DNA from 2 places in the Dactylosporangium sp. NBC_01737 genome. Region 1 is predicted to be linked to the other one. Evidence: riboswitches for the same ligand, from Rfam matches in the RefSeq annotation. Region 1 holds a riboswitch; the other holds the start of a gene.

Region 1 (11,587 bases):
GGCCCCTCCTTCGCGCCGAGCAGCACCGTGAAGACCAGCACGACGGTCGCGGACAGCAGCAGCGGCCAGCCGCGCCGCCACAACTCGGCCGGGCGCAGGCCGGTCAGCGGCAGCAGCGCCAGCTCGACGCCGATCGCGACGGCCGTGACGAACGGGTCGACGGTGCTGAGCACGGCGGCGGTCAGCAGCGCCGCCGCGAGCAGTTTCGCGGTCGCGTCCCGGTCCCGGATCCAGGCGGTCACCGGCGCTCCGATCCGAGCCGGCGCTCCGACCCGAGCCGGCGCTCCGACCCGAGCCGGCGCTCCGACCCGAGCCGGCGCTCTGACCCGAGCCGGCGCTCTGACCCGAGCCGGTGCTCCGATCCGAGCTGGCGCTCCGACCCGAGCCGGCGCTCCAGCCGCAGCCGCCGGTCGCCGAGCGCCCCGACCAGGTCCCGGTCATGGGTCACGATCACCAGGCCGCGCCCCTCATCGCGCAGGTCCGCCAGGAGATCGACCAGCTCCCGCCATGTCATCGGGTCCTGGCCGAACGTCGGCTCGTCGAGGACCAGCAGCTCGGGGGCCGCCGCCAGGGCCGTCGCGACGCTGAGCCGGCGTTGTTCGCCGCCGCTCAAGGTGTACGGGTTCGCCAGCGCCAGCCGGTCCAGGCGCAGCCGGCTCAGCAGCTCGTCGACGACCCCGGCGCTGCCACCGCCGAGCAGCAGCTCACCGCGGACGGTCGAGGTGACGAACTGGTGCTCCGGGTTCTGGAACACCGAACCGATCTTCGCGGCGAGCTTCGCGGCCCGCCAGCGGTGCGGCGGGCGCCGCTCGCCGCTCGTGATCACCCTGCCCGGCTGCGACGGTTTCGTCAGGCCGCCGAGCAGCAGCGCCAGGGTCGACTTGCCCGCCCCGTTGGGGCCTTCGACGACGAGGGCCTCACCGGCATGGACCACCTCGTCGACCACGTTGCCCGTGTGCCGCAGCGCCAGCCGCTCCGCGGTCAGCAGGACACCACCCGGGGCGGTGCGTGCCCTGCGGTCCGGCACGACCAGCGGCGGCTGCTCCTCGCCGAGCGTCACCACCCGATCGACCAGGGTCAATGCCTCCTCGAGCCGGTGCTCGACCAGGATCATCGTGGCGTCGACGTCGTGCAGCGCCTTGCCGAGCGCTGCCCGTACCAGCTGCGCACCGTCGGGATCGAGGTTCGCGGTCGGCTCGTCGAGCAGCAGCAGGTGCGGCCGTGACACGAGCACCCCGGCGATCGCGAGCCGCTGCTGCTCCCCGCCGGACAGTGCCGCCGTGTCGCGGTCCCGGCCGTACGGGAACCCGACGGCGGCGAGGGCGGCGTCGACCCGTGGCCAGATCTCGGCCCGCGGCACGCCCCGGTTCTCCAGGCCGAACGCGACGTCGTCGCCGCATCGGCTCATGACCAGCTGCGTCTGTGGGTCCTGGAACACGATCCCCGTGCCGGTCCTTGCCTGCCGGGCCGGCACGCCGTCGACCAGGACCTCGCCCTCCTGCTCGCCGGAGTCCTCGGCGAGCAGGCCGGCGAGGGCGGCGAGCAGGGTGCTCTTGCCGGCGCCGGAGGCACCCGCGAGCAGCACCCGCTCGCCGTGTTCGATCCGCAGGTCGAAGTGGCGGACCGCCCAGGCCTTGCGCCCGGCGTGCCGCCACCCGAACCCCTTGAACTCGACCGTGGCCACGTGCTCAGACGATTGCCCGTTCGCGGCCTGACGGGAACCGGTCCAGCACGCCGGTCGTGGCCAGGGACCGCTGCAGCGCCCACGAGCCGGCGCCGGCGATGACCGCGCCGCTGGCCATGACGATCGCCGCGTACAGGGCCTTGTCGGTGTTGCTGAACGCGCCGTAGTACACGTTGAGGTCCAGCAGGGCCGCGCCGCCGCCCGCGAGGGCACCCGCGACGAGGGCATTGCCGAGCTTGAAGCTGCGGTACCCGGTGAACGCGAAGCCGAACTCGCCGCCGACACCCTGTACCAGACCGGACAACAGCACGCCCAGACCCCAGGTCGAGCCGAACAGGGCCGAGACCAGCGCCGCGACGAACTCGGTGTAGAGCCCGGCGCCCGGCTTGCGGATGACCAGCGGGCCGAGTACGCCCGGGATCAGCCACACGCCGTAGATGAAGGCACGCCACGGCAGCGCGACGCTCTCCATGGCGTTCCACAGGTTGTTCCACGCGTAGAACACGGCGGCGAACGCCACCGCGATGACCGAGGCGACGATGATGTCGACGGTCCGCCAACGGGTTTCCATTGCAAGTGCCTCCTGGTTCGGGGGTGAGCCAGAAGGAGACGCGACGCTACGCCCTGGGTAACCTGGACGTAGCGTCTTGCGTGAGGTGACCGAGCTCCCTGCGCTGGCATTACCCAGATCAGGTTCGAGGGTCTGCGTCGGCCGTCCTCTGTCGGCCGCCGCACTCTCAGCGCTGTGCGCTCCCCTGTCGGATGTGCAGTTGTTTCCCGACGGTAACAGTGAAGGATGTTGACTTGGAGTGTCAGGTCACGAAAATCACGGTGAGCTGGTTCCGGTGATCGTCTGGTTCAGGGCATAGCTTGCGCTACCCGCGGGTAATAACCTGGTGTGACAGGACTGACACCTGGGGGTGCCGCATGACGCAGGTTGCCGACGCTTCGTCGCACGCTGACGCTTCGGTTCACACGGAACGACAGGCCCGGAAAGTCATCGAAGCCAGCCGCGAGACGGAATGGCGCAAGCCGAGCTTCGGCAAGGAGCTGTTCCTCGGCCGGTTCCGCCTCGACCTGATCGACCCACCGCCCGCCGACACGCGCGCTGCGGAAGGGCAGGAATTCCGCGACAAGCTGCGGGAGTACCTCGCCGGCGTCGACGGCCAGCAGATCGAACGCGACGCCCGCATTCCCGACGACGTGCTGCGCGACCTCGGCGCGCTCGGGGCGTTCGGGATGAAGATCGACCCGAAGTACGGCGGCCTCGGCCTGTCCAACCTCGACTACTGCCGGGCCCTGGCCCTCGTCGGCTCGGTGAACCCGTCGATCGGCGCGCTGCTGTCGGCGCACCAGTCGATCGGTGTCCCGCAGCCGCTGAAGCTCGTCGGCACCGACGAGCAGAAGCAGCAGTTCCTGCCCCGGCTCGCCGGCGGTGAGGTGTCCGCGTTCCTGCTGACCGAGCCCGAGGTCGGCTCGTACCCGGCGAACCTGCGCACCTCGGCCGTGCCCACCGACGACGGCGACTACCTGCTCAACGGGGTCAAGCTGTGGGCCACGAACGGCACGCTCGCCACCTTGTTCGTCGTGATGGCGCTGGTACCGAAGCGCGAAGGTCACCGCGGCGGCATCACCGCGTTCGTGGTCGAAGGCGACGCCCCGGGCGTGACGATCGAGCGGCGCAACGCGTTCATGGGCCTGCGCGGCCTGGAGAACAGCGTGACCCGTTTCCATGACGTACGGGTGCCCGCTGCCAACGTCATCGGCGGCGAGGGCCAGGGCCTGCGCATCGCGCTGAGCACCCTCAACACGGGCCGGCTGTCCCTGCCCGCGATGTGCGTCGGCGCCGGCAAGTGGTGCCTCAACGTCGCCCGCGAATGGGCCGCCGAACGCGTCCAGATGGGCCGCCCGATCGGCACGTACGAGGCCATCGCGAAGAAGATCGCGTTCATCGCCGGCTCCACGTACGGCATGGAGGCGATGCTGGAGCTGTCCTGCCGCCTCGCCGACGACGACCGCAACGACATCCGCATCGAGGCGGCGCTGGTCAAGCTGTACGCGAGCGAACTGGCCTGGAAGGTCGCCGACGAACTCGTCCAGATCCGCGGCGGCCGCGGCTACGAGACCGCCGAGTCCCTCGCCGCCCGTGGCGAACGCCCGATCCCCGCCGAGCAGATCCTGCGCGACCTGCGGATCAACCGCATCTTCGAGGGCTCGACCGAGATCATGCACCTCGCCATCGCCCGCGAAGCCGTCGACGCGCACCTCTCCGTCGCCGGCGACATCATCGACCCCGACGCCGGCCTCGGCGCGAAGGCCAAGGCCGCGGGCAAGGCCGGCGGCTTCTACGCCAAGTGGCTGCCGACCCTGGTCGCCGGCAAGGGCCAGCTCCCCTCCGGCTTCGGCGCCTTCGGCCCCCTGGCCCAGCACCTGCGCTACGTCGAGCGCTCCTCCCGCCGCCTGGCCCGCGAGACCTTCTACGCCATGGCCCGCTGGCAGGGCAAGCTCGAACACAAGCAGGGCTTCCTCGGCCGCATCGTGGACATCGGCGCGGAACTGTTCGCCATGTCCGCCGCCTGCGTCAAGGCCCGCAGCGAGCAGGAGGGCCGGCCCGAGGGCGTGGAGCTCGCCGACCTGTTCTGCCGTCAGGCGACCCTGCGCGCCGAGGCGCTGTTCCGCGACCTGTGGGACAACGCCGACGCGATCGAGACCGCGGCGGCGAAGCGGGTCATCGCCGGCAGATACCTGTCCCTGGAGGACGGCATCATCCCGCCCGCGCCCGCGGGGCCCTGGCTGGCCTCATGGGAGCCGGGCGAGTCGGCCGCCGAGGACGTCCGCCGCCGGTTCTGAGGTCGTCGTGGTGGGGTGTGTCGCTGGCTGCTTCTGACACTACCCGGCCGGATCCAATTGATCTCCGACGCCGTCACCAACCGTAGTTTACCCTGCTGAACGTGGGTGGCCCCGCCGGGTTCCGGTGGGGCCACCGCTCGTCACCGCAGGCCGAGGCTGCGCAGCTCCAGGCTGGCGAGGGCCTCGACCGCCTGCTTGTCGCCCTTGCGCCACAGTGCCGCGATGTCCGGGTCGATCTTCACCAGCTTGCCCAGCGGCTGCGTCGCCAGCGCCCGCAGCGCCAGCAGGTCCCGGCCGGCGGTCGCGTTGCGCATCCTTGTCGCGGAGCCTGCCCGCCGCATCCACCGGATCCGCAGCGGCAGCCACACGAGCACGACCGCCGAGACCGTGAACCCGATCAGCATCACCGCCAGGATCCAGGCCAGGTCGTTGATGATCTCCTGCTGCTGGCGGCCCGCGTCGGCGAGTGACCTGGCCGCGTCCGCGGCGCTGTTGAACGGGGCGGCGACCGAGTCCGGCACGCCCGGCACACCGTTGATCTTGTCGCCGGCTCCCTTGAGGTTGTCGGCGAGGCCGTTCCCGGCGCCCTCGAGCTTCTGCCCGGGCACCGCCAGCTTCTGGATGAGGTCGAACAGCATCAATCCCAGCCTGACCCAGACGTAGATCCACACGACCACGAACACGTCGGTGAGGAACTGCCGCAGGGCGGTGGGGGCACGGTCGGCATAGAGCTTCACCGTTCAAGCCTGACGGACCGACGCTGTGCGCGCACTGTGGCGTCAGTGGCTGTTGCTCTCCCGGGCGTGGGAGACGGCGTCGGCGACGATGTGGGCGATGTGGTCGTCGGTCAGCGCGTACGCGATCTCCCGCCCGCGCCGCGAACCCCGCACGACGCCCGCGCCGCGCAGGACCCGCAGGTGCTGCGAGACCAGCGGCTGCGGCGCGCCGAGGGTGTCGACGAGCTCGTGGACGCAGCGGGGACCGTCGGCGAGTTCGGTCACGATGCGGATGCGCAGCGGGGCGGCGAGGGCACGCAACAGCTCGCCGGCCGCTTCGTAACCCTCAATGCTCGACATATGCGCAACGGTAACCGTTGTCAGTAACCATGGTCCACACGGTCGAGCACCACCTCGGGTGTGGTGCGGTCCACGACCGCCGGTTTCGGTCTCGTGCGGCGCCGGACCGCCCGCCACGTGGACATGCCGACGGTGACGGTGAAGAAGCCGGCGATCGCGAGGAGGACCACGGTCGCGCCGGGGCCGGTGTCGGCGGCGGTGGAGATCCAGATGCCGCCGCCGGAGACGGTGAGGCCGAGCAGGACCGCGACGAGCATCGTCATCTTGAAACCGCGGGTGATCTGCTGCGCGGTCGCCACCGGTACCACCATGAGGGCGCTGACCAGCAGCAACCCGACGGCACGCATGGCCACGGTGACGGTGACCGCGGTCGTCACGGCGAGGACGAGGTTCAGGGCGCGGACCGGCAGGCCGGACACCCGCGCGTACTCCTCGTCGTGGCAGACGGCGAAGAGCCACGGCCGGAGCAGGACGGCGACGGCGAGGACCGCGCAGCCGAGGATGAGCATCACCGTCAGGTCCTGCCGGCTCGTCGTCAGCGGTGAGCCGAAGAGGTACGTGACGAGGCTGCGGTTGCTCTGCTCGTCGGACAGGTTGACGAGGATGACGCCGCCGGAGATGCCGCCGTAGAACAGCATGGCGAGGGCGACGTCGCCGGAGGTCTTGCCGCGTTCGCGGACGAGCTCGATGACGACCGCGCCGAGGGCGGCGGCGACGACCGCCATGAGCACGGGGGACTGGTGCAGCAGCAGGCCGAACCCGACGCCGGTGAGCGCCACGTGGCCGAGGCCGTCGCCGATGAGTGACAGCCGCCGCTGGACGAGGTAGATGCCGATGGCGGGCGCCGACGCGCCGGTGATCAGCGCACCGACGAGGGCGCGGATCATGAAGTCGTACGCGAAGATGCTCATGCCGCCACCTCCGCTGCGCTCCGGCATCGGCCCGAGCTGAACCTGCCATGCCGATGAGCGGCCACTCCGCTGCGCTCCGGGCCGCTCATGTGCTGCCCAGGAGGCCGGGCGCCTCGACGGCGGCGTGGGGGTGGACGTGGTCGTGGCCGGGCTCGGCGTGGTGGCCGGCGGGCTCCGGGGGTGCCCCGTCGTGGATGATCTCGCCGTGGTGCACGACGACCGCGCGGGTGATCAGGGGCCGCAGCGGGCCGAGCTCGTGCGCCACGAAGACGACGGTGCCGCCCTGGCCGACGAAGCGGTGCAGGCACGCGGCGAACGCCTCCTGGCTGGCGGCGTCGACCCCGGCCGTCGGCTCGTCCAGGACCAGCAGCTCGGGCGCGCCGGCGAGGGCGCGGGCGATGAGGACCCGCTGCTGCTGCCCTCCGGACAGCACGGACACGGGCTCCCGGGCGCGGTCGGCGAGGCCGACGGCGGTGAGCGCCTCCTCGACCGCGCGCCGGTCGGCGCCGGACGGGAAACGCAGGAAGCCCCGCCGTGCGAGGCGGCCTTCGGCGACGACCTCACCGACAGTGGCGGGGACGCCGCTGCCGGCGCCGACGCGCTGCGGGACGTAGCCGAGCCGGTGCCACGAGCGGAAACGCTTGAGCGGCGTGCCGAAGAGGCGGACCTCGCCTTCCGCGAGGGGTACCAGACCCAGCGCCGACTTCACCAGGGTGGACTTGCCGGATCCGTTGGCGCCGAGGATCGCCACGACCTCCGCGGGGTCGACCCGCAGGGACACGCCGTCCAGCACCGGCCGCCCGTCGTAGGCGACGACGGCCCGGTCCACCTCAAGTACCACGCTCCGAGCGTGCCCGATAATGGGAATCGTTGTCAACTTCAGGTGAGCTTGGCGACGGTTCAGGTGAGCTTCGCAACGGCCAGGAGCACGACGAGGGCCAGGATGGACAGCCGGATCACCCGCGCCCGCGGCGGATGCGCCCGCCACGTCTGGGCGAGCAGCCACCCGGCGCCGGCGGCCAGGGCGAGCAGTATGAGACCGCCCAGGGCGCCGGGCAGGACCAGTGCCACGAACACGAGCACGCCGACGCCGAGGAACGCGGCCGTCGGGCTGATCCGGCCCAGCCGGGTCAGAACACGCTGGGTCATCTCGGGTGGGCTCCTCGGGTCCGTATGCTCGCGGCATGCTGGTGGTGACAAGGTTCGTGCTGGACGGCGGCGACGAAGGGTTCGTGGAGCGCGCGCACACCGCGCTCGGCGCCCTCGCGGCCTGCCCAGGGTATCTCCGCGGCCGCCTGGCCCGCGCGTTCGACGACCCGGCGCACTGGAGCATCGTGACCGAGTGGCAGTCGGTGGGTGCCTACCGGCGGGCGCTGTCGGCCTTCGACGTGAAGATGTACGCCACGCCGCTGCTCGCCCAGTCCCTCGACGAGCCGTCCGCGTTCGAGGAGCTCGCCGAGGTAGCCCCGGGCGGCGCGCTCACGGTCACCGAGAGCGACCGGGCGTAGTTGGCTAATGTTGGGGGCATGATGCCCTCGCCGACCGAGGTGCCGGCGCCGCCACCCGGCCCCGGTGTGGTGACGCCGTTCGCGGCGCCGCCCCGTGACCGGGACATGCGCGGCCTGTGGATCGGCCTCGGCATCGGCGGTCTCGTCCTGGTGCTGTGCTGCATCGGCGGCGTGCTCGGCGGCGGGTTCCTGCTCGCCGGCCTGGAAGGCGTCGCCCGCTCGCAGCTGGCCAGCGTCGTGGACGACTACCTCACCGCGATGCGGGCACAGGACTACGACACGGCCCGCGCCCAGCTGTGCCCCGAGCAGCAGCGCACCCACACCGTCGCCTGGTATGAGGACCACTACGGCGGATCCGAGGTCACCAGCTTCACCGTGCACGAGGACGAGGTCGACGTGAACCTCCTGCAGGTCCCGGCGACGGTGAAGCGCCGGGGGCAGAGTGAGTCCGTGATGACGTTCACCATGCTGCAGCAGACGACCCGGTGGGTGATCTGCGGAGGGGTCGACTGATCCCACCCCGCGGCACTGCGGATAATCTGGTGCGGCTCGCCCGGGCGTAACCGTACCGTCGATGTGGACGTTGACGGTTTGCCCGTCTTGACCGACCTTTCAGCACCCGACACCCGCCTTGCCGACAGCCAGTCGCCGTGAGGCCGAGGAGGAACCATGGCCGCAGATCGCATCGATTCCGTCGTCAGCCTCGCGAAGCGCCGCGGCTTTGTCTTCCCGTCCAGCGAGATCTACGGGGGCACCCGCTCCGCCTGGGACTACGGCCCCCTCGGCGTCGAGCTCAAGGACAACGTGCGCCGTCAGTGGTGGCGCACCATGGTCCAGCAGCGCGACGACATCGTCGGCCTGGACTCCGCCGTCATCCTCTCCCGGGACGTGTGGGTCGCCTCCGGCCACGTCGACGCGTTCGTCGACCCGCTGACCGAATGCGCGTCCTGCCACAAGCGGTTCCGAGCGGACCACCTCGAAGAGGCGTTCGTCGAGAAGCACGGCGCCGACAAGCCCTTCGCCCTCGGCGAGATCAACTGCCCCAACTGCGGCAACAAGGGCACGTTCAGCGAGCCGCGCATGTTCAACGGCCTGATGAAGACCTACCTGGGCGCCGTCGAGAACGATGAGGGCCTGCACTACCTGCGGCCCGAGACCGCGCAGGGCATCTTCATCAACTACAAGAACATCGAGGGCGCCGCGCGCAAGAAGCCGCCGTTCGGCATCGCGCAGGTCGGCAAGAGCTTCCGCAACGAGATCACCCCCGGCAACTTCATCTTCCGCACGCGCGAGTTCGAGCAGATGGAGATGGAGTACTTCGTCGAGCCCGGCAAGGACGAGGAGGCCCACGAGTACTGGCTCCAGGAGCGCTGGAACTGGTACCTCGACCTCGGCCTGTCCGCCGACAACCTCCGCTTCTACGAGCACCCGAAGGAGAAGCTGTCGCACTACTCGAAGCGCACCGTCGACATCGAGTACCGCTTCCGCTTCGGTGGCCAGGAGTTCTCCGAGCTCGAAGGCATCGCCAACCGCACCGACTTCGACCTGACCACGCACTCCAAGCACTCCGGTGTCGACCTGTCCTACTTCGACCAGGACAAGAAGGAGCGCTGGGTCCCCTACGTCATCGAACCCGCCGCCGGTCTCACCCGCGCGGTCCTCGCGTTCCTGCTCGAGGCGTATGACGAGGACGAGGCGCCGAACACCAGCGGCAGCGTCGACAAGCGCACGGTCATGCGCTTCGACAAGCGGCTCGCGCCGGTCAAGGCGGCCGTGCTGCCGCTGTCGCGCAACGCGGACCTGTCGCCGAAGGCCCGGGACCTCGCCAAGCGGCTGCGCAAGCGCTGGACCGTCGACTTCGACGACGCGCAGGGCATCGGCCGCCGGTATCGCCGGCAGGACGAGATCGGCACGCCCTACTGCCTGACGGTGGACTTCGAGACGCTCAACGACAACGCCGTCACGGTCCGCGACCGCGACACGATGACGCAGGAGCGGGTGTCGCTGGACCAGGTCGAGACGTACCTGATCGAGCGCCTGCCCGGCTGCTAAGGCATGTTTGGTGCCTGGGTCCGCCTCAAGCCCGGCATCCACTGACCAAACACGCCTTAGAACGTATGGCCGCCAGGGCGGCCGTTACGGTCCGCGAGGAGGCCGGCGAGGGTCGCGAGCGCGATCTCCGCCGGCGTCTTCGAGCCGATGTTGAGCCCGATCGGGCGGTGCACCCGCGCGATCTCGTCCTCTTCCACGCCGAGCTCGCGCAGCGCTGCGACGTGCGGGCCGGCGTGCCGCGGGCTGCCCATCACACCGATCCAGCGGGCCGGCGTCCTGAGGGCGTCACGCAGCACCACCCCCAGCTCGGGGCGGTCGTGGTCGGTGACGACGACGTCGGTCCCGGCATCGACGGTGACGTCGTCCAGGCCGGGCTCCGCGAGGGCCACCCGGTAGCCCAGCGTGGCCGCGAAGTGCAGCAGGTGCGTGGCGACGGGGGAGTCGAACACCGCCACCAGGGCCCGGCCGTCGGCGGCGGGCTGGATCGCGCCGTGCGCCAGCGCGCACGCGGCGGTGTCGAATTCGGGTGCGTGGCTCATGCGCTTCGCCGAACTGTCATACCGGAACGGTAGCCTCCAGGCGTGACGTTGACCCAGCAGTCGGACCCGCCGGCCGCCGCCGCCAGACCGCGGCGGCGCAGGATCGGCTCGGTCGAGGTGCTCGCCGCGCTGCTCGTCGTGGTGGTGCTGTTCCGAGGCCCCCTCACCGACTCCCTGTCGGCACCCGCGTTGCAGACGTGGCTGACGGTGTTCGTGTCCGTGATGACCCAGGCGATCCCGTTCCTGGTGTTCGGGGTCGTGCTGTCGGCGGTCATCGCGGTGTTCGTGCCGCCGTCGTTCTTCGCCAAGGCGCTGCCGAAGCATCCGGCGCTCGCCGTGCCGACCGCCAGCGTCGCCGGGGTCGTGCTGCCCGGCTGCGAATGCGCGTCGGTGCCGGTCGCCGGCGCCCTGGTCCGCCGCGGTGTCACGCCCGCGGCCGCGTTCGCGTTCCTGCTCGCCTCGCCGGCGGTCAACCCGATCGTGCTGGTCTCGACCGCGGTCGCGTTCCCCGGCCAGCCGCGGGTCGTCATCGCCCGTGCCCTGGCCAGCCTCGTCGTCGCGTGCCTGATGGGCTGGCTGTGGCAGGCGTTCGGCAAGGGCAGCTGGCTCAAGATGCCGTCACGGGCGCACCTGGACGGGATGGACAAGTGGCCGGCGTTCTGGGCCAGCGTCCGTCACGACGTGCTGCACGCCGGCGGGTTCCTGGTCATCGGCGCCGCGTCGGCCGCCGTCATCGGCGTCGTCGTGCCGAAGTCGTGGCTGTCGCAGCTCGCCGCCGACCCGGTGATCGCGATCGTCGTGCTGGGCCTGCTTGCCGTCCTGCTGTCCATCTGCTCGGAGGCCGACGCGTTCGTCGCCGCCTCGCTGACCCAGTTCTCCATGACCGCCCGGCTGGCGTTCATGGTCGTCGGTCCGATGATCGACCTGAAGCTCTTCGCCATGCAGGCCGGCATCTTCGGGCGCGGGT
Region 2 (11,587 bases), 440 kb from region 1:
CGTTCGCCGCCCGGGCCAGCCGCAAGACCCGCATCCTGGCGGTCCTCCTGCCCCCGTCGGTCCTGCGCCGCTGGCGCGCCACCACGTCCCAGCGCTCGAGCACCGCGTCCCTGTGGCTCGGCCGAGGCTGGGACAAGCTGATGCGCGCGATCAGCGTGCGCCGCTTCGTCGCCCGCCGAGCCGACCGCTGACCCCGCCGACCGCTCGCCCGTGATCGTGGAACTTCGGTGGACGTTTTGGTCCGCCGAAGTCCCACGATCACCCGCACCCCGGGCAGCCTCCCGCTGAGCGGCACCCTTTTGCGGGCTTTGGTGCGTACGCGGACCAGCCCTATCCTTCGATCATGGACCCGCGACCGAATCGCGGGAACGCGACAAAACAGCGATCAGGGCGTGGCACGGCCCGCAACCGGCCTGATCACCTCCCCGTGATCACGGAGCTTCGCTGGGCCCGGGGTGCCACTGAACGTCCGTGATCACTTGAAGGTCACAGTGCTCGACACTCAGCGACGAACTCCACCGATGTTCGAAGGCGCGCTCCGGCCACGGGGACGACCAGCCCTGTCCTTCGATCACGGAACCAAGATCCAATCACTGGGGAGCCCGGCGAAGATCGCCACCTGAAGCGTGGCACGGCCCGCAATCGGCCTGATCGCCTCCCGTGATCACGGAACGTCGCTGTGCCTGCGGCGCCATCGAAGTCCCGCGATCATCTGCAGGTCGCAGCGCCAGCACCGAGCGGCGACCCCCACCGTGATCCAGGGCGCGCTCCGGCCGCGGGGACGACCAGGACCGTCCTTCGATCATCGAACAAAGATCGAATCGACGGGGAACGCAACGAAAGACAGCGACCCGAGCGTGGCACCAACGTCCGCAATCGGCCTGATCACCTCCCGGGATCGCAGCGCCAGCATCGAGCGGCGAACCCCGCCAGTGATCCAAGGCGCGCTCCGGCCGCGGGGACGACCAGGGCCGTCCTTCGATCACGGACCCGAGATCGAATCGACGGAGACGGCGGGGCACCGTGCGAAGGCCGGCCCGTGACCGGCGACCAGCGGGCCGACATGGGTTGACGAGCAGCGTCAAGGCGCCAGGTCGATGGTGGCGAGATGGGCGTGGGCCGCCCGATCCTGCTGGCGCGCAGGATGCCGCTGGCAATGAGCGCGAAGGCGAGGCGGGACCTGCCACCGGTCTGACCAGCACGACCCCGGCAGGATCGAAGCCAACCTGATCCGGCATGTTCCGGCCGTGCAAGGCGTTCGCCGACGAACGGAAGCGGCGAAAACGGGTGCAAGCGGCGGCAAACAGGCATCGACGGCGGGCGGCGCAGGCGGGGCGGCGCAGTCGGTGGGCGGGGTGACGCGAGCGTGCGGCGGGCAGGGCTGAGTGGACGGGAAGTGCGCAGAGTGACGCGAGCACGCAGCGGGCGGGGGGTGACGCGAGCGCGTGGCTGGCAGGGCTGAGTGGGCGGGAAGTGCGCAGGGTGGCGCTAGCACGTGGTGGGCGGCGGCGAGGGCGCGAGCCTGCTGCCGGGCAGGGCGGCGCAGGCGGGGGGCGGAGAGTGGCGCGAGCGTGCGGTGGACGGGGCGGCACGAGCACGCGGTGGACGGGGCGGCACAAGCACGCGGTGGACGGGGCGGCACAAGCACGCGGTGGACGGGGCGGCACAAGCACGCGGTCGACGGGGCGGCACAAGCACGCGGTGGACGGGGCGGCACGAGCGTGCGGCGGGCAGGGTGGCCGGCGCAGGCGGGGAGTGCACGGGCCGGAAGTGCGCAGAGTGGCGCAAACACGCAGTGGGCGGGGTGATGCGAGCGGGTGGCGGGCAGGGTGAAATGGACGGGAGGTGGGCAGACGGGTGGGCGCGTCGACACGGGGGTCGACGCGCCCTCAGGCCTGGTTGGTCAGGCGTCGCCTTCTGGGCGGCGGCGCCAGCGTTCCTCCAGGCGGTCGACCAGTCCCGCCCTGCGTTGCCGGGTGCGGCGGGTGGCGGTGCCGCCGACGGCGTGCAGGTCGGTGCTCTGTCCGCGGCGATATGCCTGGACGCCGAAGAACAGGGCGCCCAGCATGACGACGAAGCCGCCGACGCCGAGGAGTGGGATTGAGATGGCGACGCCATAGACCAGTAGCGCCATGCCGGCGAGTAGGAGCACCGCGGCGGCGATCATCCGACGCTTGGCATGGAACCGCGGGTCGGTGGCTCGCACCGCCGAGGCAAACTTGGGGTCCTCGGCTAGCGACCGCTCGATCTGCTCGAACAGCCGCTGCTCGTGTTCCGAGAGCGGCACGGCACTCCTCCCCGGTCGCGAAGGTCGACCCTGATGGACCGACAGTCCGGCACAGCCCGTCGGGCTGCGTACTGGCAAGTTTACGAGGGGCTCACCGGGTCGGAAAGCGGGACGATGGTCCGGCCGTGCCGATTTTCCGTCGAGTCGGTCTCTATCTACCCCCATTGTGTCGTGTCGGAGGCCCTTCCGGGGAGTTGGGGGGCGGTGCGGCGCCGTTTCCGTCTTGGCGGACGCCGTCGCCGCGCAGCAGACTGGCGGGTTTGACGAGGCCTGTGCCGAAGCGGGCGGCGACCGCGTCGGCGGCGCGTTCGGCGTCGCGCCAGCCGTGGTCGCGCTCACCGAGCGTCATCTGTCGTGGCGCTCCGTCGGCGGAGGTGAGGCCTTCGACGCGGACGCCGATGAGGCGGATGCGCTCGCCGGGGCGGGCGGCGGAGAACAACGCCCATGAGATTTCGAAGATTTCGCGGGCGACGTCGGTCGGGACATCAACGGTGCGTGACCGGCTGAGGGTCTGGAAGTCGGCGAGTCTGATCTTGACCGAGACGGTGCGGCCGGCCTGGTCGGCGTGGCGGAGGCGCTGGGCGACCTTGTTGGACAGGGCGAGCATCGTGCGTCGGATGATTGACAGGTCGCTCACGTCGACGTCGAACGTGGTCTCGGCGCCGATCGACTTCTCCACGTGGTCGGGAATCACCCGCCGGGGGTCCCTCGCCCAGGACAGCTCGTGCAGGTGGTGCGCGGCGGCGTCGCCGACGGCGGCGCGCAGCATGCCGAGCGGGGCGGCGGCGAGGTCGCCGACGGTCTTCAGGCCGAGCCGCTGGAGGGTCTCGGCGGTGCGCTCGCCGACGCCCCACAGCGCGCTGACGGACAGCGGGTGCAGATACTGCAGGGCACGGTCGGCGGGGACGACCGCCATGCCGTCGGGCTTGGCCCGGGTCGAGCCGAGCTTGGCCATGAACTTGGTCGAGGCGACCCCGACGGAGCAGGTGAGCCGCTGCTCGGTGGCGACCCGGTGGCGGATCAGGGCCGCGATCTGCGCGGGGCGGCCCAGGAGCCGGCGGGCGCCGGCGACGTCGAGGAACGCCTCGTCCAGTGACAGCGGCTCGACCAACGGGGTGACGTCGCGGAAGATCGCCATGACGGCCCGGGACGCCTCGGTATACGCGGCGAAGTCGGGTGGCAGGAAGATGCCGTGCGGGCAGAGCCGCTGGGCCCGGCTGCCGGGCATGGCGCTGTGCACGCCGAACCTGCGGGCCTCATAGCTGGCGGCGGACACGACGCCGCGCGGGCCGGCGCCGCCGACGATGACGGGCTTGCCGCGCAGCTCCGGGCGGCGGCGGATCTCGACGGAGGCGTAGAACGCGTCCATGTCGACGTGCAGCATCGTGCAGCCGGTGTCGTCGGCGTCGGGGCCGAACTCCCCCGCGCCCGAACCGTCCCTCGGCACCACCTGACTGCGTCCCACCCCCGCACCCTAACCAGACCCCCCGACAAAAACGCGAGGCGAGCCGTACACCTGAACGAATTGACGAAAAGTTAGGTTTGCCTTACCTTCCTGAGATGGCCCTCCTCGCGCTGACCTCGCCGCTGGCGCCGGTCGTCGCGGCCGTTGAGGGGCTGCGGCTGCAGTATCCGGATCTGGTGCGCTGCGTCGCGCCGGGGTTGATGACGGGCGGCGGCGACGGCTGGCGGCCCGGAGCGGACCGGTGCGCCCTCGCCGTGCTCCTGGTCGCGGGCTGGACCAGGGCGCGCCGGGTGCCGCTGCCGGTGGAGGGCGAGACGTTCCTCAACCAGGCCGGCCAGCTGGGGATCCGCCGGGCGAGGGTGGCCGTGCTCTGCGACGATCCCGTGGCCGGCGCGCCGGGCGTGGTGGTCGCCGCGACCCGCGAGGATCTGTTCGCGATCGTGCTGGAGCACGCGGTGGACGCCGGCCCGGAGCTGCGGGCCACGATGCACCGACTGACGGCGACAAGGACCCCGGCCGGCTGCTAGGCCGGCAGACGGCAGACGGCAGACAAAAGACGCAGACGGCAGACAAAAGACGAAGCAAGAGACAAAACGAAGACGAAGACGAAGAGGAAAAAGCTAGCGGCGCACCACCAGCAGCGGGATCTGCATCTCCGCCGCCGTGCTGGAGCCGTGGAACGCCACCATCTGGGAGAGCCGGCGCGGCTCGTGCTCCGAGGCCATCACCACCCACCGGTCGTGGCAGATGACGACCACGTCGCCGACGCGGGCCAGGTGCTGCTGCGGGATTGGCCCGAACCAGCCCGCCGCCACCGCCTCCTCCCGGTTCAGCACGGTCGCGGCCGCGCCGAGCACGCCCTGCCAGGCGGCGATGACGTCGGCGCGGGCGCCGGGGATCGTGTGCAGGTAGCGGACCCGCGGCTCGCCGGCGACGACGGCCACCCCGGCCCGCAGCCGGGCGTCCTGGTCGAGGTCGAGGCGCCGGTCGGCGGGGACGTCGATCTGGCCGTGGTCGGCGGTGACGACCAGCGCCGAGTTGGGCGGCAGCCCGTCGACGAGACGGGTGAGGAGCCGGTCGGCGTTGCCGACGGCGGTGCGCCACTCGCCGGTGCCGATGCCGTGGTCGTGGCCGGCGCGGTCGACGTCGGGCAGGTATCCGTAGACGAGCCGGGACGTCGCGAGGGCGGCGAGCATCGCGGCCGCGACCTCGTCAGCGGCGACACCCGCGCCGAAGCGGGCGCCCCGGTATGCCGACACGGACAGCCCGGTCCGCTCGAACTGCGGGTTGCTGACCACGGTCGGGGCGAGGCCGGCGTTGAAGGCCCGGGTGAACGCGGTCGGCAGCGGCTGCCACTGCGCCGGGTCCGGCCGGCCGTCCCAGTGCAGGTGGTTGACGAGCTGGTCGGTGCCGGGCTGGTTGAGCACGATGCCGACGATGCCGTGGGCGCCGGGCGGGGCGCCGGTGCCGAGGGTGACGAGGCTGACCGGGGTCGTCGACGGGAAGCCCGCCGTGATCGACCGGGCGGTGCCGAGCCGGCCGCCGAGGAAGTCGGTGAGGGTCGGCGCGTGGGGGGCGGCGATCCCGAGCTGGTGCCAGCCGAGGCCGTCGAGGAGGATCACGGCGACCCGGTCGACGCCGGCGAGGGTGGCGCCGAGGCCGAGGGCGTCGCGCTCATACGGCATCCCGAGCACGCTGAGCACGCTGGGCATGACCTCGGCGAGGCTGCCCTGCCCGTAGCGGGGTGCGACCTGGTCGAGGAGGCCCATCAGGCTCGCCGGGCGAGCAGGTGCAGCTGGGTGGCGATGTCCCGGTAGGGCGACGAGCCCGCGAGGGCCAGCTCGAACGCCTGCAGCGCCTCCGGCTCGCTCTCCGCGACGATGCCGGGCACCAGGTCGGCGATGATCCGCACGCCGTGGACCTGCTCGACGGCGAGCCCGCAGCCGGACAGCAGTGCCTTGGCCGTGTCGACGTCATACCGGCGGCGGAGCCGGTCGCGGGTGTCGCCGCGCCCGTCGGGGCTGGCGACGAGCAGCGCCGCGGCGGCGAGGTGCCCGCCGATGGCCTTGGCGAGCACGGCCGCGGCCCGGTTGGCGACGACGACGCTGGCGGCGCCGCCGGGGCGCAGGGTCGCGGCGAGGGCGGTGACGACCTTGTGCGGGTCGTCGACCACCTCCAGCATGCTGTGGCACAGGACCAGGTCGACGCTGTCCGGCGCGACGAGGTCGACGAGGTCGTCGCCGTCACCCTGCAGGGCGGTGATCCGGTCGGCGACCCCGGCCTCCGCGGCCCGCCGGGTGAGCGCGGCCAGGGCGTCGGGGCTGGGGTCGACGACGGTGACGGAGTGCCCGGCGCGGGCGAGGGGCACGGCGAACCCACCGGTGCCGCCGCCGACGTCGAGGGCGGTCAGGGGGTGGTCGGCCCCGGCGATCTCGCGACGCAGGACCTGCCAGACCACCGCGGTGCGTGGCGACGCCACAGAGGACTCCACCCCCACGACCTTAGTACCCCGCTACGACACGACCGGCAGGTACACCTGACCGCCCGACGACGCGAACTCGGCCGACTTCGCCTCCATCCCGAGCGCCGCGTACTCCTGCAGATCCTGGGAGATCTTCATGGAGCAGAACTTGGGTCCGCACATGGAGCAGAAGTGCGCGGTCTTCGCGGGCGAGGCCGGCAGCGTCTCGTCGTGATACGCGCGGGCCGTGTCCGGGTCCATGGCCAGGTTGAACTGGTCCTCCCAGCGGAACTCGAACCGTGCCCTGGACAGCGCGTCGTCCCACGCCTGCGCGCCCGGGTGGCCCTTGGCCAGGTCGGCGGCGTGCGCGGCGATCTTGTACGCGATGACCCCGGCCTTCACGTCCTCGCGGTTCGGCAGCCCGAGGTGCTCCTTCGGCGTGACGTAGCAGAGCATCGCCGTGCCGTACATGGCGATCATGGCGGCGCCGATGGCGCTGGTGATGTGGTCGTACGCGGGTGCCACGTCCGTGGTGAGCGGGCCGAGCGTGTAGAACGGCGCCTCGTGGCACCACTCCTTCTGCAGGTCCACGTTCTCCTTGATCTTGTGCATGGGCACATGGCCGGGGCCCTCGATCATCACCTGCACGTCGTGCTTCCACGCGATCGTCGTGAGCTCGCCGAGGGTGCGCAGCTCCGCCAGCTGGGCCTCGTCGTTCGCGTCGGCGATGGAGCCCGGCCGCAGGCCGTCGCCGAGGGAGAAGGCGACGTCGTACCGGGCGAAAATCGAACACAATTCGGCGAAGTTCTCATACAGGAAGTTCTCGCGATGCTTGGCCAGGCACCACGCGGCCATGATCGAACCGCCGCGGGACACGATGCCGGTGACCCGTCCGACGGTCATCGGCACGTACCGCAGCAGCACCCCGGCGTGCACGGTCATGTAGTCGACGCCCTGCTCGGCCTGCTCGACGATGGTGTCGCGGTACGCCTCCCAGGTGAGCTTGAGCGGGTCCCCGCCGACCTTCTCCAGGGCCTGGTAGATCGGCACGGTCCCGATCGGCACCGGCGAGTTGCGCACGATCGCCTCGCGGGTCGCGTGGATGTGCTTGCCGGTGGACAGGTCCATGACCGTGTCGGCGCCCCACTTCGTCGCCCACGTGAGCTTCGCGACCTCCTCCTCGACACCGGAGGAGACGGCGGACGTGCCGATGTTGGCGTTGACCTTCACCAGGAAGCGGCTGCCGATGACCATCGGCTCGCTCTCCGGGTGGTTGACGTTGTTGGGCAGGATCGCCCGCCCGGCCGCGATCTCCTCCAGCACGACCGCTGAAGAAACGCCCTCACGGATCGCGGCGAACTCCATCTCCGGCGTGACGATCCCCTGCCGCGCGTAGTACAGCTGGGTCCGCTCGACCCCGCGCTCGGCGATCCACGGCGCCCGCAGCGGCGGAAGGCCCACGGGCGGATCGTTGAGCGGGCCGGAGGTGTCGTAGAGCCGCACCGGCGGGTTGCCGCCGCTGAGCTCGATCTCCGCGAACGGCACCCGGACGTCGTCGCGGGACCCCTGGACGTGGACCTTGCGCTTCATGCGGATCCTCTCTCGGGCACGGCGGAGCGGGCACGCCGGAGGCGCACCTGTTCCGCGTTTCGGCAGGTGTACTGGGTGAGCTTCGGCCGGGTGTCTAGGTGAGCGGCGGCTCGAACGGTCCCCATGCGAGCGGGCCGTGGCCGGTGCCGAGCCGCCAGCCGGACGATGCGGTCAGGGCCGCGTGCACGTACTCCTTCGCCCCGGCAAGGGCCTCGGCGACGGGTTGCCCGAGCGCGAGCCGGGCCGCCGTCGCCGCGGCGAGCGTGCAGCCGGTCCCGTGGTTGTTGGCCGTGTCGACCCACGGCGCGCTGAGCAGCTCGACGGTGTCGCCGGCGCAGACGACGTCGACGGCGTCGCGGCTGCCGCGCAGGTGCCCGCCCTTGACCACGACGCACCGGGCCCCGGTCGCGGCCAGGTCCTGGGCCGCCTTGATCGCGTCGTCGACGTCGAGGACGTCGCGGCCGAGCAGCACCGACGCCTCCCGCAGGTTGGGGGTGACCACCGCGGCGTGCGGGAACAGCAGGTCCAGGTACGCCCGTTCGGCGTCGCGGGTGAACAGCCGGTCGCCGGAGGAGGCGACGAGGACGGGGTCGACGACCAGCCCCGGCAGCCGCGGCGCGTACCCGGCGACGAGGGCGACGGTCTCCGGCGTGGCGAGCATGCCGGTCTTGACCGCGGCGACGGGCAGGTCGTCGAGGACCGCGTCGAGCTGCGCGCCGACGAACCCGGGGCCGACCGCGGAGATCCCCTTGACGCCGGTGGTGTTCTGCGCGGTCAGCGCCGTGATCACGCTGGTGCCGAAGACCCGGTGCGCGGCGAACGTCTTCAGGTCCGCCTGGATGCCGGCACCCCCGCCGGAGTCCGAACCGGCGATCGTCAGCGCGACGACCGGGGTGCTCATGCCGTCACCTCCGCTGCGCTCCGGCGCCGGCCCGAGCCAACCTGTGATGCTGATGAGCGGCCCGAACCGCTGCGCTGGCCGCTCATGCCGTCACCCCCGCTGCGCTCCGGCGCCGGCCCGAGCCAACCTGTGATGCTGATGAGCCGCCCGAACCGCTGCGCTGGCCGCTCATGCGGTCATCAGCTCCTTCACGAACCTCGCGGGGTCCTCCGCGCGCATGACCGCGCCCATGACGGCCACCCCGGTGGCCCCCTCGTCGAGGCAGTCCCGGACGCGCTGCGGCGAGTCGACGCCGCCCAGGGCGTACACCGGCAGCGGGACGACCTGCGCCATCCTGCCCAGGGCGGCGAGGCCCAGCGGGGGTCCGTAGCCGGGTTTGGAGCGGGTCGGGTAGATCGGTGACAGGGTCGCGAACCCCACCTCGGCCTCGGCGGCGGCGACCAGGTCGCCGAGGTTGTGACACTTGCGGAACGCGGTCGTGTCCTCGGCGAGGACCAGGCGGCCCTTGACGCCGTCGAGCATGACCCGCAGCCGGTCGGCGAGGTCCTGACGTTGCGGCGCTGGGAGGTCCTGCTCGCCGAGGACGACCAGCCGCGCGCCCCCGTCGATCGCGCGGTTGACCACCTCGTCGAGCGGCCGGTGTGCCTGCAGCCGGTCGGTGAACAGGATCAATCGGGTCACCACGGCAACCCTCCAGTCGGGCTCGAGGCGGTCGCGTACAGGCGGCGCGGGATCCTCCCGGCGGCGTGGGCCAGGCGTCCGGCCTCGACGGCGAGCCGCATCGCCGCCGCCATCCGCGCGGGGTGCTCGGCGCGGGTGACCGCGGACGCGAGCAGGACCCCGTCGCAGCCGAGCTCCATGGCGAGCGCGGCGTCGGAGGCGGTGCCGATCCCGGCGTCGAGGATGACCGGCACCGTCACCTTCTGCCGGATCAGCGCGATGTTGTGCGGGTTGCGGATGCCGAGCCCCGAGCCGATGGGGCTGCCCAGCGGCATGACCGCGGCGCATCCCGCGTCGGCGAGACGCTGGGCGAGGACCGGGTCGTCGGTGGTGTACGGCAGCACCGTGAAGCCGTCCTCGACGAGCCGCTCCGCGGCGGCGACCAGCTCGACCGCGTCCGGCAGCAGGGTCTCCTCGTCGCCGATGACCTCCAGCTTCACCCACGCCGTGTCGAACGCCTCGCGGGCGAGGTGGGCGAGTTTCACGGCCTCGGTGGCGGTGTAGCAGCCGGCGGTGTTGGGCAGGACCCGCACCCCGCACCGGTCGACGACGTCCAGCAGCGACGGGGCGGCCGGGTCGAGCCGCCGCAGCGCGACGGTGACGAGGCCGGTGCCGCTGGCGCGGATCGCGGCTTCGAGGGCGGCGTGGCTGGTCGCCCCGCCGGTGCCGAGGATGAGTCGCGACGGCAGCTGCTCCCCGGCGATCGTCAGATCGTCAGCCACCTTGGACCGCCGTGAGCACGTCGATGGTGTCGCCGTCGGCGGGCCTGGTGGCGGCCCAGGTGTCCCGCGGGACGACGGCCCCGTTGAGGGCGACGGCGATCCCCCGTGGGCCGGCGTCGCCGACCAGGCCCTGGATGACGTCGGCGATGGTGGCGGTGTCGTCCACGTCGGCGGTGACGGCGTTGACCACGAGCTGCATGCGGCTCACTCCTGACTCCCTGCGCCGGCATGATCCGGATCAGGTTCGACGGTCGGGGGCTGACAGCCCCCCTCTCAGCCCGGTCACACCGGACTCCCGTGGGGTACGCGCTGACCATAACCCCGTCGCGGTCCTCAGGTAAAGCGGCTCGCCCGGTACGGCGTGACGTTTACGTCTGTCGATCCCTTGGTGACGAGGTCGGCGATGACGTGCGCGGTGACCGGCGCGAGGAGCACCCCGTGCCGGTAGTGTCCGCCCGCCACGTACACGTTGCCGTGCAGGTGCCCGAGGATCGGGGCGTTGTCGGGGGTGCCGGGCCGCAGCCCCGCGAGGGTCTCGGCGAGCGCCAGCTCGGCGACGCCCGGCAGCAGGTCCGCGGCGGGTCGCAGCAGGTCGAGGACCCCACCGGCGGTCACCGTCGTGTCGGCGCCGCGCTCCTCCTCGCTCGCCCCGACGACCAGCTCCCCGTCGGCGCGCGGCACCAGGTACACGTGCCGGCCCAGCGCCACCCCCCGCACCACGTGCGTGAGCAGCGGCTCCGGCCCCCGCAGCCGCAGCAGCTGCCCCTTCACCGGCCGCACCGGCAGCCCGGCCGACGCGGCGAGCCCGCACCCGTTGGCGACGATGATCACATCGTCGCGCAGGTCGCCCGGGTCGGTCACGTCCCGCCGCTCGTGCCGCACCGGCAGGCTCCGCAGCGCCGCGAGGAGCAGCCGCGGGTCCACCTGATGGTCCCCGCCGGCCCGTGCGCCGCCGCGGACCCGGGGGCTGAGCAGGGGTTCGAGCTCGCGCAGCTGCCGGCCGCCGAGCGGCTCGATGGGTGTCCCGGCCCGCCGGTAGTAGTCGACGAGCCGCCGCACCTCGGTGAGGTCGTCGTCGGTGAGCGCGACGAGCAGGGTGCCGTCGGTGCGGTACCCGAGCGGCATCCCGGTCGCGGCGCCCAGCTCGGCGGCGAACCCTGGCCAGCGCCGCATCGAGTCGAGCATCAGCTCCTGCAGCGCCTCCTCGCCGAAGTTCGCCTCGGCCGTCGGCGCCAGCATCCCGGCCGCGACCCGTCCCGCGCCGCGGGCAGGATCGGCGTCGTACACGGTGACCTGCTCCCCGCGCCGCGTCAGCTCCCACGCGACGCAGAGCCCGATGATCCCGCCCCCGACGACCCCGACCTTCACGCCCGCCCCCTCCCCGCAGCCGCCCCGTCCTCCCCGGACATGTCCAGGCGCAAATGCCCGTATATGTCCGACA

The links. Region 1 has a riboswitch for thiamine pyrophosphate ahead of OHA72_RS16950 (ECF transporter S component). Riboswitches for the same ligand answer to the same signal wherever they lie in the genome.
Region 2: another riboswitch for thiamine pyrophosphate. It lies ahead of thiS (sulfur carrier protein ThiS); the one in region 1 lies ahead of OHA72_RS16950 (ECF transporter S component).

What each region holds. Positions count from the first base shown of each region.
Region 1 covers NZ_CP109153.1:3,756,622-3,768,208, forward strand. The annotation lists gene OHA72_RS16940 (energy-coupling factor transporter transmembrane component T family protein) at 1-242, opposite strand, end outside; partial or broken gene OHA72_RS16945 (ABC transporter ATP-binding protein) at 392-1,684, opposite strand; gene OHA72_RS16950 (ECF transporter S component) at 1,689-2,255, opposite strand; TPP riboswitch at 2,333-2,451, opposite strand; gene OHA72_RS16955 (acyl-CoA dehydrogenase family protein) at 2,612-4,534, shown strand; gene OHA72_RS16960 (hypothetical protein) at 4,675-5,271, opposite strand; gene OHA72_RS16965 (ArsR/SmtB family transcription factor) at 5,314-5,610, opposite strand; gene OHA72_RS16970 (metal ABC transporter permease) at 5,631-6,521, opposite strand; gene OHA72_RS16975 (metal ABC transporter ATP-binding protein) at 6,607-7,362, opposite strand; gene OHA72_RS16980 (DUF6703 family protein) at 7,422-7,670, opposite strand; gene OHA72_RS16985 (antibiotic biosynthesis monooxygenase family protein) at 7,706-8,029, shown strand; gene OHA72_RS16990 (Rv0361 family membrane protein) at 8,048-8,542, shown strand; gene OHA72_RS16995 (glycine--tRNA ligase) at 8,699-10,081, shown strand; gene OHA72_RS17000 (XdhC family protein) at 10,138-10,620, opposite strand; gene OHA72_RS17005 (permease) at 10,663-11,587, shown strand, end outside.
Region 2 covers NZ_CP109153.1:4,192,980-4,204,566, reverse strand. The annotation lists gene OHA72_RS19065 (transglutaminase TgpA family protein) at 1-191, shown strand, start outside; gene OHA72_RS19060 (SCO2097 family morphological protein) at 1,904-2,287, opposite strand; gene OHA72_RS19055 (DNA polymerase IV) at 2,439-3,752, opposite strand; gene OHA72_RS19050 (hypothetical protein) at 3,848-4,279, shown strand; gene OHA72_RS19045 (alkaline phosphatase family protein) at 4,373-5,521, opposite strand; gene OHA72_RS19040 (class I SAM-dependent methyltransferase) at 5,521-6,249, opposite strand; gene thiC (phosphomethylpyrimidine synthase ThiC) at 6,265-7,809, opposite strand; gene thiD (bifunctional hydroxymethylpyrimidine kinase/phosphomethylpyrimidine kinase) at 7,898-8,704, opposite strand; gene OHA72_RS19025 (thiamine phosphate synthase) at 8,873-9,385, opposite strand; gene OHA72_RS19020 (thiazole synthase) at 9,382-10,146, opposite strand; gene thiS (sulfur carrier protein ThiS) at 10,139-10,345, opposite strand; TPP riboswitch at 10,344-10,454, opposite strand; gene thiO (glycine oxidase ThiO) at 10,480-11,514, opposite strand; gene OHA72_RS19005 (thiamine phosphate synthase) at 11,511-11,587, opposite strand, start outside.